Regions from separate parts of the Streptomyces sp. NPDC051041 genome, predicted to be linked through region 1. Evidence: riboswitches for the same ligand, from Rfam matches in the RefSeq annotation. Region 1 holds a riboswitch; each other region holds the start of a gene.

Evidence for each region. Region 1 has a riboswitch for cobalamin ahead of ACIBAI_RS24715 (ribonucleoside-diphosphate reductase subunit alpha). Riboswitches for the same ligand answer to the same signal wherever they lie in the genome.
Region 2: linked by a shared signal. The riboswitch ahead of ACIBAI_RS07495 (ABC transporter substrate-binding protein) and the one ahead of ACIBAI_RS24715 (ribonucleoside-diphosphate reductase subunit alpha) in region 1 are both predicted to bind cobalamin.
Region 3: linked by a shared signal. The riboswitch ahead of ACIBAI_RS10425 (cobalamin biosynthesis protein) and the one ahead of ACIBAI_RS24715 (ribonucleoside-diphosphate reductase subunit alpha) in region 1 are both predicted to bind cobalamin.

The regions. Positions count from the first base shown of each region.
Region 1 covers NZ_JBITFM010000019.1:105,959-109,855, forward strand. The annotation lists gene ACIBAI_RS24715 (ribonucleoside-diphosphate reductase subunit alpha) at 1-2,090, opposite strand, end outside; cobalamin riboswitch at 2,210-2,377, opposite strand; gene ACIBAI_RS24720 (hypothetical protein) at 2,886-3,897, shown strand, end outside.
Region 2 covers NZ_JBITFM010000003.1:289,964-293,860, forward strand. The annotation lists gene ACIBAI_RS07490 (FecCD family ABC transporter permease) at 1-344, opposite strand, end outside; gene ACIBAI_RS07495 (ABC transporter substrate-binding protein) at 341-1,405, opposite strand; cobalamin riboswitch at 1,439-1,569, opposite strand; gene ACIBAI_RS07500 (hypothetical protein) at 1,940-2,257, shown strand; gene kdpF (K(+)-transporting ATPase subunit F) at 2,513-2,602, shown strand; gene kdpA (potassium-transporting ATPase subunit KdpA) at 2,611-3,897, shown strand, end outside.
Region 3 covers NZ_JBITFM010000004.1:398,832-402,728, reverse strand. The annotation lists gene ACIBAI_RS10440 (class II aldolase/adducin family protein) at 1-175, opposite strand, end outside; gene ACIBAI_RS10435 (anion permease) at 596-1,834, shown strand; gene ACIBAI_RS10430 (hypothetical protein) at 1,868-2,089, shown strand; cobalamin riboswitch at 2,230-2,372, shown strand; gene ACIBAI_RS10425 (cobalamin biosynthesis protein) at 2,498-3,448, shown strand; gene ACIBAI_RS10420 (cobyric acid synthase) at 3,445-3,897, shown strand, end outside.

The sequences.
Region 1 (3,897 bases):
TCCTCGGGGATCCAGGAGAAGCCCTGCACGGAGCCGTTCGCCTCGCGCAGCGCCTCCCGGGTGCGGGCGTCCCACACGCCCAGCCGCTTCAGGTCCTCGACCAGGTAGGGGTTGACCTGGAGGAACTCGCCGGAGAGCGTCTCGCGCTTGAACAGGTTGGACACCTGCGGCTCGACGCACTCGTAGACGCCCGCGATGGAGGCGATGGTCGCGGTCGGGGCGATGGCCAGGAGTAGGGAGTTGCGCAGGCCGACGGCGGCGATCCGCTCCCGCAGCGCCGCCCAGCGCTCCGGCCAGGCCAGGTCGGTGTCGTAGTGGTCGGGGTGCAGGACACCCCGGGCGGTACGGGTCTTCTCCCAGGCCGGGAACGGGCCGACGGGGGTCCCCCCTGCGCCGGAGCCTGCCGCGGCTGCTCGGGGGCGCTCGGCGAGGTCGGCGGAGGCCTCGTACGCGGCGAGCATGATCCGCTCGGCGATCCGCGTGGACAGCCGCCGGGCCTCGGGCGAGTCGAAGGGCAGGCGCAGCTTGAAGAAGACGTCCTGCAGGCCCATGGCGCCCAGGCCGACCGGGCGCCAGCGGGCGTTGGAGCGGGCGGCCTGTTCGGTCGGGTAGAAGTTGATGTCCACGACCCGGTCGAGGAAGGTGACGGCCGTGCGGACGGCGGCGTCCAGCCGTTCCCAGTCGATGTCGTGCGCGGCCGGGGCGACGAAGGCGCCGAGGTTGACCGACCCCAGGTTGCAGACGGCCGTCTCGCCGTCGCTGGTGACCTCCAGGATCTCCGTGCAGAGGTTGGAGGAGTGGATGACGTGGCCCGGCTCGGCGGTCTGGTTGGCGGTGCGGTTGGCGGCGTCCTTGAAGGTCATCCAGCCGTTGCCGGTCTGGGCGAGGGTGCGCATCATCCGGCCGTACAGCTCGCGGGCGGGGAGGGTCTTGCGCGCCAGTCCCGCGGCCTCCGCCCTACGGTACGCCGCGTCGAACTCCTCGCCCCACAGGTCCACCAGCTCGGGCACGTCGGAGGGGGAGAACAGCGACCACGGCTCGTCGGCGTCCACCCGGCGCATGAACTCGTCCGGCACCCAGTGCGCGAGGTTCAGATTGTGGGTGCGGCGCGCGTCCTCGCCGGTGTTGTCGCGCAGCTCCAGGAACTCCTCGACGTCGGAGTGCCAGGTCTCCAGGTAGACCGCGGCCGCGCCCTTGCGCCGGCCGCCCTGGTTCACGGCCGCCACGGAGGCGTCCAGGGTCTTCAGGAACGGGACGATGCCGTTGGAGTGCCCGTTGGTGCCGCGGATCAGCGCACCGCGGGAGCGGACGCGGGAGTAGGACAGGCCGATGCCGCCGGCGTGCTTGGACAGGCGCGCGACCTGGTGGTAGCGGTCGTAGATCGAGTCCAGCTCGTCGCGCGGGGAGTCCAGCAGGTAGCAGGACGACATCTGCGGGTGCCGGGTGCCGGAGTTGAACAGGGTGGGGGAGGACGGAAGGTAGTCGAGGCGGCTCATGAGCCCGTAGAGCGCCGCGACCTCGTCGACCGAGCGGGGCCCGTCGTCCTCCGCGAGTCCCGCGGCGACGCGCAGCAGGAAGTACTGCGGCGTCTCGATGACCCTGCGGGTGATCGGGTGGCGCAGCAGATAGCGGCTGTGGAGCGTGCGCAGGCCGAAGTAGCCGAAGCGGTCGTCGGCGGCCGGGTCGATCAGCGCGTCGAGCCGGCCGGCGTGCAGCCGCACGAACTTTGCCGTGCGGTCGGAGATCAGTCCCTCGCGGTGGCCCGCGGCGACGGACCCGGTGAAGGACGTGACGCCCTGGGAGGCGGCCTCCGCGCGAAGGGTCAGGGTGAGGAGGCGGGCGGCCAGCCGGGAGTAGGCGGGGTCCTCGGCGATCAGGCCGGCGGCCGCCTCGGTGGCGAGGTCGCGCAGCTCCGCCTCGTCCGCACGGGCGGAGCGGCCGCGCAGCGCCGCGGCGGCGACCCGGCCGGGGTCGGTGTCGGGGAGGTCGGCGGTCAGCTCCGTCAGGGTCCGCAGCAGCGCGGCTCCGGGGCCGTCGCTCTCCTCGGCCACCGGGGGCGCTGAAGCCGGGTCGGCTGGCGCGATGGTCACGTGGGGCTCTCCCTCGCTCGGCACGGGGCCTCGGCGAGGGCAGGAGGCAGCACGAGCGCGCAGGGCGTCGCGTCCGCCGGCCCATTCCACGAGGCCCGGACGTCAGGCACACCGGCCGGACGGCCGGGTGCACTGTCGGCAGGTACTCGGACTGGACAAGCGTGCGGACGCACGCGGATACACCGTTGCGGGACAGTTCCGGATTCGCACCGGATTCCCCTGCGGCGACAGCGAGCATGAGCATACATCTTGTGCTGGGGCGCGGAGCCACCCCCAGATGTTGTGTTGCTCCGGTCTTGGAGCGCCGGTGTGGTGCCTCGCGGCCGCTGCCGGGCTGCGGCGGAGGCCGGGGCCCGCGCCCGTGCCGCGTCCCGGTCGTCCGGAGGGGTCCCTGCCGCCGGGGTTCCTGCCGCCCGGGGGTGTTCCTGTCGTCCGGGGCGCTCCTGTCGCCGGTGGGTGACGGCGCCGCGGAGGCCGGCGCCCGAGAAGGGGCAGCCGGTCGTATTCCGGGGAGCGTGCGACCGATCGGGCTTCGGCCGTGCCGCCGATCCTCACCCTGCGTACCGGTAATTGGCCGACGGGCATGTCTCTGACTGGAATCCTGCGGTTGTGGTAACGGCCCGCAATGAAATCGGAATGAAAGATTCCTGGCCGTCTCCAAGGGGGTGTTGAGTCCTTCTCCGGATGTTGTCTAGCATCCCGCTGGCATCGGCGGTCATCGATCGGACAGCCGATGGGTTTTGCTGTTCTGCTGATCCACCCGGTGGCACAAAAATCGGAACGGGAGAGGCGAAAATGGCACTTCAGTTACCTGCCGGCCACGAACCGCGGTACTCGGACTTCGACCTCGTCGGCCTTTCCGACGAAACGATTCGGGAAGGGGGCGAGCGAGCCCTCTTCGGAGCCGACGACGACCGGAAGCTCGCGCTCATCGAGGCGCTGGCCAATGCCGGCATCCGGGACATCGACCTGGGATCGGGCCTGACCGAACCGCAGTTCCTGCGGCGTGTCCTGGACGCGCAGCTGCTGCTGCACCGCATCCCCGCGGACACCCGGTTCGTCTTCAACCTGACGCTCAAGACCTGGGAGCCCCTCTCCGAAGCGCTCAAGGTCGTCCCGAAGGACTACCTGGCCCGCATCCAGGTCAGCCTCGGCATGATCGAGTACCAGCAGGAGAACAAGCTGCTGGAACGCGCCCACGAGAAGCTCGCCGGGATCGGTGTCGGCTCCTTCCGGGCCAGCATTCTCAACGCCTTCTCGCACGAGATCGACGACGAGCGCTACACCTTCATCAACGAGCAGATCGAGCGCGCCCGCAGCCTGGGCATCGACCTCGTCCGGATCAACGACTCCATCGGCACCCTGCTGCCGCACGCCACCGCCGTGCTGGCCGCCAACCTGGTCCGGGACAACCCCGGGATGACCTTCTACCTGCACTCCCACGACGACATCGGGCTGGGCCTGGCCAACTCGCTCACCTCCGTCTTCCACGGCTTCGCCATGGTCGAGGGCGGTGTCGCCGGGTTCGGCAACCGGGCGGGCCTGGCCAACGTCGAGGTGCTCAGCCACATCTTCGCCGAGCGTGGCATCACCGTCGGCGGCCGGACGCTGGACGCCAAGAAGATCTCCGCCGTCGCGCACCTGGCGGAGGAAACGTTCATGGCGCTGCCCAACGTCTACCGGCCGATCAGCGGTCTGCTCACCCGGACCGAGAACGCCGGCATCGTGAACGTGCCCGACTACCTCGGTGTCACCCGCGAGGTCGAGTACTTCCTCAACCCGATCGGTATCTTCCCGGCCACCATCG
Region 2 (3,897 bases), on a different contig from region 1:
AGGACAAAGGGGTCGGCGAGGAGGTTGCGCAGCAGCGACTGCATCACCGCGCCGCACACCGCGAGTCCGGCTCCGCACACCGCGGCGAGCAGGGTGCGCGGCAGCCGCAGGTTCCAGACGATGCCCTCGCGGATCGCGGTGAGATCCGTCGTGCCCCAGCCCAGGCGGGAGGCGATTACGGACCAGGCGTCGCCCACACCGATGTCGGCCGGGCCGATGGTGACGGCGACGGCGACGGACGCGGCGAGCACGGCCAGCCCGCCGCCCAGGCCGGCCACGAGGCGCAGCCCGCCCGCCGCGCCCCGCGGCGGGCGGGCCGGGGAAGACCGCGGAGCGGTCCTCATCCGGCGAGCCCGTGCTCGCGCAGCGCCGCGGCCACCTTCTCCACGCCCTCGACCGTACGGATCGTCGGGTTCATGGCCTGCCCGCTGAGCAGCACGTACCGCTTCCTTCTCACCGCCTCCATGTTCTTCGTCGCCGGATTCGACTCCAGGAACGCGATCTTCTTCGCGGCCGACTCGGCGGTCTGCGACCTGCGGGTGAGATCACCGATGACGAGCACGTCGGGGTCGCGGTCGGCGACGGTCTCCCAGTTGATCCGGGGCCACTCCTGGGTGCTGTCGGCGAAGACGTTCTTCGCGCCGAGCGCGTTCGTGATGATGCCGGGCGCGCCGCAGCAGCCCGCCATGTAGGGGGACTCCTGGCTCGCGAACCAGTACAGAACGGTGGTGTTCCCGGCGCGCGTCCCCGACGCGGCCTGCGCGATGCGGCTCTCCAGCCGGGCGATGAGCTTCTCGCCGCGGTCCTCCACCCCGAAGACCCGGGCCAGTTCCCGCACCTCGCGGTAGACCGTCTCCATGGCCAGGAGCTTCGTCCGTGAGCCGTCACCGTCGCCGCTGTTGTCCTTGCCCTCGCAGTCGGCGGGCGACAGATACGTCGGCACGCCGAGCTCCTCGAACTTCTCGCGGGTGGCCACTCCGCCCTTGCCCAGAGTGGACGCGAAGGAGGAGGCCACGAAGTCCGGTTCGGCGTCCAGCACCCTCTCGAACGACGGCTGGTCGTCGGCCAGCCGAGGCACCTTCGCGTCGGCCCGCTCCAGTCCCTTCATGACGGGGTCGGTCCAGGTGGCGGTTCCCGCCATCCGGTCGGCCAGGCCGAGGGAGAGCAGGATCTCGGTGGTGCCCTGGTTCAGGGACACGGCCCGCTTCGGCGGAGCCTCGACCGTCACCTTCCGCCCGCAGTTGTCGAACGTGACGGCTCCCGCGCCGGAACCGGCGGACTTCGCGGACGAGCCGGCGCCGGAACCGCATGCGGCGAGCAACAGGGCCCCGGTCAGGAGCAGGAGGGAGCGGCGAGCGGGACGTGACAGGTGCACAGTGTCGGCTTTCTCAACGTCAGGACCCATGCGCGGGGCCCGTGCGGACGGTCGGGTGCCAGCAGGTCTTCGGACTCGGGGTCATCCCGGCGGGACGCCTTCCCGGACCCGGCCGTGACCGTCGTCCAGTGGCTGCTGTCCCGCCCGTCGCCCTCACCGCTGCGCGTCAGTTCCGGACTCCCACCGGATTCCCTGACCCGTGCACGCGTGGCCGCGTTCACGAGTTCGACTGGCGTCCGGAAGGTACCACGCCCCGCCCGCGCGGCCCGAGGCGCCCGCCGCGCCCCGGGCGCGGGAACGCGCGGCCGGGACGGACGCGGCCGTCGAGGCCGTACGGCGGCGGATCGCGAGCCGAGGGGGCGGGGTGTGTGGTGCGCACCCGCAGGACGCGGCCGTGCGCGGGGCGTCCTCGGCCGCAGAGGCCTGCCGGCGCTCGCTCCGGTCCGGAGGCTTCGAACACGGCTCGCGCAGCCTCCCGTCCACACGTCGCGCGGTACGTCGAAGCGCGGTCCCACCGCACGGCGACAGCCCGGCGCCGTCTCCCCCGGCGACGAGGTGCGTGCGGTGACCGTCTGTCACCCCGACCCCGGGGACCGGCCGCACACGCGTGTTCCAAAGCGGACCCGGGCCGAGTGGGTCCCCGCCGCACCGCTGATCCGGCCGGCCCGCGGGCGCCGCTCGCCCGGCCGTCCCCTCGCCGCGTACGTCCGTGAGGCCGTCGCGGCCGGGCCGGGCACGCGGGTCACCGTGCCGATCCCGGGGACGGGGCCGGAGCGGCTGTGGCAGCGGTTGCTGCGGAACCCGCGGGGCGCGGTCGGCGCGCACGCCGTACGGCGGGAAACGGACGCGGTGATCCGCCGCCTCCGCTTCCGGCTGCGGTGAAGCTGCCCACCTGCAATCCCCTTCCTTACTCACGGGTACGGACAGGCGGCGTATGAGTTCCGTCAAAAAGCTCCGCGATGCCGTAAGGGAGTCGTCAATGGACGCTCCCATCCGGCCGTAAAGGCGCTTTCCTCTACTCGTCCGTTTCAACCGAGCCCGACTTCAGGAGTGCGCGATGGCCGATCTGGCCTTCGTCGTCACCACGCTCGCGGTCTTCGCGCTGGTGGCCCTCATCGCCAAGGGGGTGACGAAGCTGTGACCGCCGAGAACGCCGTCGGCCTGGTCGTGGCCGTCTCCCTGCTGGGTTACCTCATCCTCGCCCTGATCTTCCCGGAGAGGTTCTGAGCCGCAGCATGGGTCCCGTAACCGCCGGCGTGCTCCAACTGCTCGCCCTGACAGGCGCGCTGGCACTCGTCCACATCCCCCTCGGCAATTACCTGGCCAGGGTCTACTCCTCCACGAAGCACCTCCGGGTCGAGAAGTGGATCTACAAGGGCATCGGCGCCGACCCCGACACCGGGATGCGCTGGCCCGCGTACCTGCGCGGCGTCCTCGCCTTCTCGCTGAGCGGCGTCCTGTTCCTGTACCTGCTCCAGCGGCTCCAGGGCGTCCTGCCCGGTTCGCTGGGCTTCGACGCGATCGACCCGGACCAGGCGTTCAACACGGCCGTGTCCTTCGTGACCAACACGAACTGGCAGTCGTACCAGGGCGAGCAGGCCATGGGCCACATCGTGCAGACCGCCGGACTGGCCGTGCAGAACTTCGTCTCCGCGGCCGTCGGCATGGCCGTCGCGGTGGCGCTGGTGCGCGGTTTCGCGCGGTCCCGCTCCGGTGAGCTGGGCAATTTCTGGTCGGACCTGGTGCGCGGTGTCGTGCGCGTCCTGGTGCCGTCGGCGTTCGTCGCCGCCCTCGTGCTCGTCGCATGCGGTGTCCTCCAGAACTTCTCCGGCATCCACGAGGTCGGCCGGTTCACGGGCGGCCCGCAGCAGTGGAACGGCGGCGCGGTCGCCTCGCAGGAGGCCATCAAGGAGCTGGGCACCAACGGCGGCGGCTACTTCAATGCCAACTCCGCCCACCCCTTCGAGAACCCCACCCCGTTCTCGAACCTCTTCGAGATCTTCCTGATCCTGGTCATCCCGTTCTCGCTGACCCGCACCTTCGGCGTCATGGTCGGCTCCGTGAGGCAGGGGTACGCGATCCTCGCCACGATGGGCACCGTCTGGGCCGGTTTCGTCTCACTGACGATGTGGACCGAGTTCTCCCACAACGGCCCGGCCTTCGAGCTGGCGAACGGGGCGATGGAGGGCAAGGAGGTCCGGTTCGGCGTGGGGGCCTCGGCGATCTTCGCGACCTCGACCACGCTCACCTCCACCGGCGCGGTGGACTCCTCCCACTCCTCCTTCACCGGTCTGGGCGGCGGCATCACCCTGCTCGGCATGATGCTGGGCGAGATCGCGCCCGGCGGCGTGGGCTCCGGCCTGTACGGCATGCTGATCATGGCGGTCATCGCCGTGTTCGTCGCCGGCCTGATGGTCGGCCGCACCCCGGAGTACCTGGGCAAGAGGATCGGCGTCCGCGAGATCAAGCCGGCGGCCTGCTACATCCTGGTCACCCCGGCGCTCGTGCTGGTCCTCACCGCC
Region 3 (3,897 bases), on a different contig from region 1:
GGTCGTAGGGGACGCCCGACGGTGTGACCAGGACCGTGTCCCCGACCCGCACGGAGACGTTGCCGGAGGTGCCGACGACCAGCCCGTCCGACACCGTGCGGCGGGCCGTGGCCACGAGCGCCGCCCAGGCGCGTGCCTCCTCGTCGCGCACCCGCCTCTCCCCCGGTTCCGTCACGCCTCGCGTCTCCTTCCGGGCCTCGTGCGCGGCCCGCCGGTCCCGTCGTCCGGCGGCGCGGCCGTCCCGCCGGACGACCGGGCCACTGTAGGCCGGAAGGCGGGCGTCCGGCAGAGGACACCGCCGGCCGGGTGGCCGCCGCGGGCGTTTCGGCAGGGCGGCGGCGCGGGCGGCGGCGGTGCCGGGTGACCGAGATCTCCCCAGCGGGTCCCGGCCCGGCCGCGTAGGTCCATGGTGGGCTTCTGACCTGGGAAAACGGCCGGATCACGGGGGCGTCGGGGGCCGGGCGCGGCCCGCTGGGACGAGACGGGACGGCACCCCCCTGTCAGGGTCACCGCCAATCCCACCTCAGTTCATCTTCCGTTCACCCTGGTTACCTACGGTCGACCAGCCAATGACCTCGAACGATTGCCTGGGTAAATGGAAAGCTTCTCGCTGATCCTCGCGATTGTGGTGGTAACCGCACTCGCGTTCGATTTCACGAACGGTTTCCACGACACCGCGAACGCGATGGCGACGACCATTTCGACCGGCGCGCTGAAGCCCAAGGTCGCGGTGGCCATGTCCGCCGTCCTCAACCTCGTGGGCGCCTTCCTGTCCGTGGAGGTCGCCAACACGATCTCCAAGGGTCTCGTCGACGAGACCGGCATCCGTCCCGAGGTCATCTTCGCCGCACTGGTCGGCGCGATCCTCTGGAATCTGCTGACCTGGCTGGTCGGGCTCCCCTCCAGCTCCTCGCACGCCCTCATGGGCGGTCTGATCGGCGCCACCGTCGCCTCGGCGGGCGTCGGCGCGGTGCACGGCGACGTGCTCGTCACCAAGGTGCTGATCCCGGCGATCGCCGCCCCGGTCGTCGCGGGCGTCGCGGCGATGCTCGCCACCCGGCTGACGTACACGCTCGGCCGGAAGGCCGACGGCAAGGCCGCCGCCAAGGGCTACCGCGCCGGCCAGATAGCCTCCGCGGGCCTGGTCTCCCTCGCCCACGGCACCAACGACGCCCAGAAGACGATGGGCATCATCACCCTCGCCCTGGTCGCCGGCGGCACCCTCGCCCCCGACTCCGACCCGCCCCTGTGGGTCGTCCTCTCCGCCGGTCTGGCCATCGCGCTCGGCACCTACCTCGGCGGCTGGCGCATCATCCGCACCATGGGCAAGGGCCTGACCGACCTCCAGCCGCAGCAGGGCTTCGCCGCCCAGACCAGCGCGGCCACGGTCATCCTGGCCTCCTCCCACCTCGGCTTCTCCCTCTCCACCACGCACTCGGTCTCCGGCGCCGTGATGGGCGCGGGCCTCGGCCGCAAGGGCGGGATCGTCCGCTGGTCCACCGCCACCCGCATGTTCGTCGCCTGGGGCCTCACCCTCCCGGCCGCGGCCCTGGTCGGGGCGCTCGCCGAGTACGTGACCGGCTTCGGCGCCTGGGGCACCGCCCTCGTCGCGGTCTTCCTGGTCGCCTCCAGCGCCGCGATCTGGAAGATCTCCCGGCGCGAGGTCGTCGACCACACCAACGTCAACGACACCGAGGAGCCGGCCGGCGTGGTGACCACCGCCGTGGCCGCGGTGGCCCCGCCCCCCGCGGGCACGGTGACCGACGAGCTCACCGCCACGATCCCGGCGCAGGCCACCGAGTCGAAGGCCCCGCAGGCCACCACCACCGTCTGAGCCCGCGCACCCGGCACAAGGAAGAGAAGCACCATGAAGATCGACTGGGCGGCTCTCGGCTCCGTCTTCGGGGTCAGCCTCGTGGTCACCGTGGCCCTGGTGGCCCTGTTCACCCTCGGCATCGCGGGCCTGTCCCGCCGCGAGCGGGCCGCCGCGCAGGGCGGCACCGCGGCCCTCGCGGTCACCGGCGCGTACGCCTGCTTCGCGGCCTGCGCGGCGGCGGTGGCGTACGGGATCTACCTGATCGTCGCCTGAGACCGCGTCCCCCGGCGGGACGCCCCCGCTCCCCCGCCCCCGGCGCACGGCCCGCGCGCCGGGGGCGTCACGCTGCTTTGGCGCACTCCCCCTGTGGGCCTCAGCACACTCCGCCCTCGCAGGTCAGCGGCAAGTTGACGGCCCTTCCAAGCCCATGGTGGACTGCCGGGGCCAGTACGGCGGCAGGAGAGGAAGCCCGGTGGAAGTCCGGCGCGGTCCCGCCACTGTGACCGGGGCAGACGGTCCCGGGAGCCAGGAACTCTCACCGCCGGTCTCGTCGAACCAGGGCGTGGACACCCTGAGTGAGGACATATCGCCATGCGCGGCTGCCGATGGACGGCCAGGTTCACCAGCTCGACCTCCGAGTGCACCAGCGACGCCCGGCCCGGCCCGGCGGTCGGCTGAGCGATGCGGGCCGAACGCGTCTTCGCGTACGGCGCCGCCGCCGGCCTCCTCGGCGACCTGCTCCTCGGCGATCCCCGCCGCGGGCATCCGGTCGCCGTGTTCGGGCGGGCCGCGGGCGCCGTGGAACACGTGCTGTGGCGGGACCACCGCGGCTGGGGCACGCTGCACACCGCCGTGTGCGTCGGCGGCGCCGTCGCCCTCGGCGGGCTGGCCGCGCGTGCCGTACGCCCCTGCCCCGCCGCCTCCGTCGCGCTCACCGGCGCCGCCACCTGGGCCGTCGTCGGAGGAACCTCGCTGGTCCGGGAGGCCCGGACCATCGGGCGGGCCCTTCAGGCGGGGGACGTCGAGGCGGCCCGGGCACGGCTGCCGCACCTGTGCGGGCGGGACCCGCAGGCGCTCGACGCCGACGGGATCGCCCGCGCGGTCGTCGAGTCCGTCGCCGAGAACACCTCCGACGCCGTGGTGGGGGCCCTGGTGTGGGGGGCCGTGGCCGGGGTGCCGGGGCTGCTCGGGTTCCGGGCGGTGAACACCCTCGACGCGATGGTCGGGCACCGGTCGCCGAGGTACCGGCGCTACGGCTGGGCCTCCGCGCGCCTGGACGACCTCGCCGGATGGCCGGGGGCCCGGCTGACCGCCGCGCTCGCCGCCGTCGCCGGCGGCGACCCCCGCGGGGCGCTGCGGGCCTGGCGCGCCGACGCCGCCCGGCACCCGAGCCCCAACGCCGGACCCGTGGAGGCCTCCTTCGCGGGGGCGCTCGGCGTGCGGCTGGGCGGGACCCTCTCCTACGGCGGGCGGGTCGAGCACCGGCCCGTGCTCAACGCGCGCGGACGGGCCGTCGCCGTGGCCGACATCGAACGGGCCGCACGGCTCTCGCGGCGCGTCGGCTGGCTCGCGCTCGGCGTCGGCGCCGCCGCGCGGCTCCTCGTCAACGGCTTGAAGGGACGGACGTCATGAGCGGTGGTCTCCTCGTCGCCGGCACCACCTCCGACGCCGGCAAGAGCGTCGTCACCGCCGGGATCTGCCGGTGGCTGGTGCGGCAGGGGGTGAAGGTCGCGCCGTTCAAGGCGCAGAACATGTCGCTGAACTCGTTCGTGACGCGCGAGGGCGCCGAGATCGGGCGGGCGCAGGCCATGCAGGCGCAGGCGTGCCGGATCGAGCCGACCGCGCTGATGAACCCCGTGCTGCTCAAGCCGGGCGGTGAGCGAAGCAGTCAGGTGGTGCTGCTGGGCAGGCCGGTGGGCGAGCTGAGCGCCCGCGGCTACCACGGCGGGCGGCAGCAGGCGCTGCTGGGGACGGTGCTGGACTGCCTCGCCGAGCTGCGGGACGCGTACGACGCGGTGATCTGCGAGGGGGCGGGCTCCCCCGCCGAGATCAACCTGCGGCGGACCGACATCGTGAACATG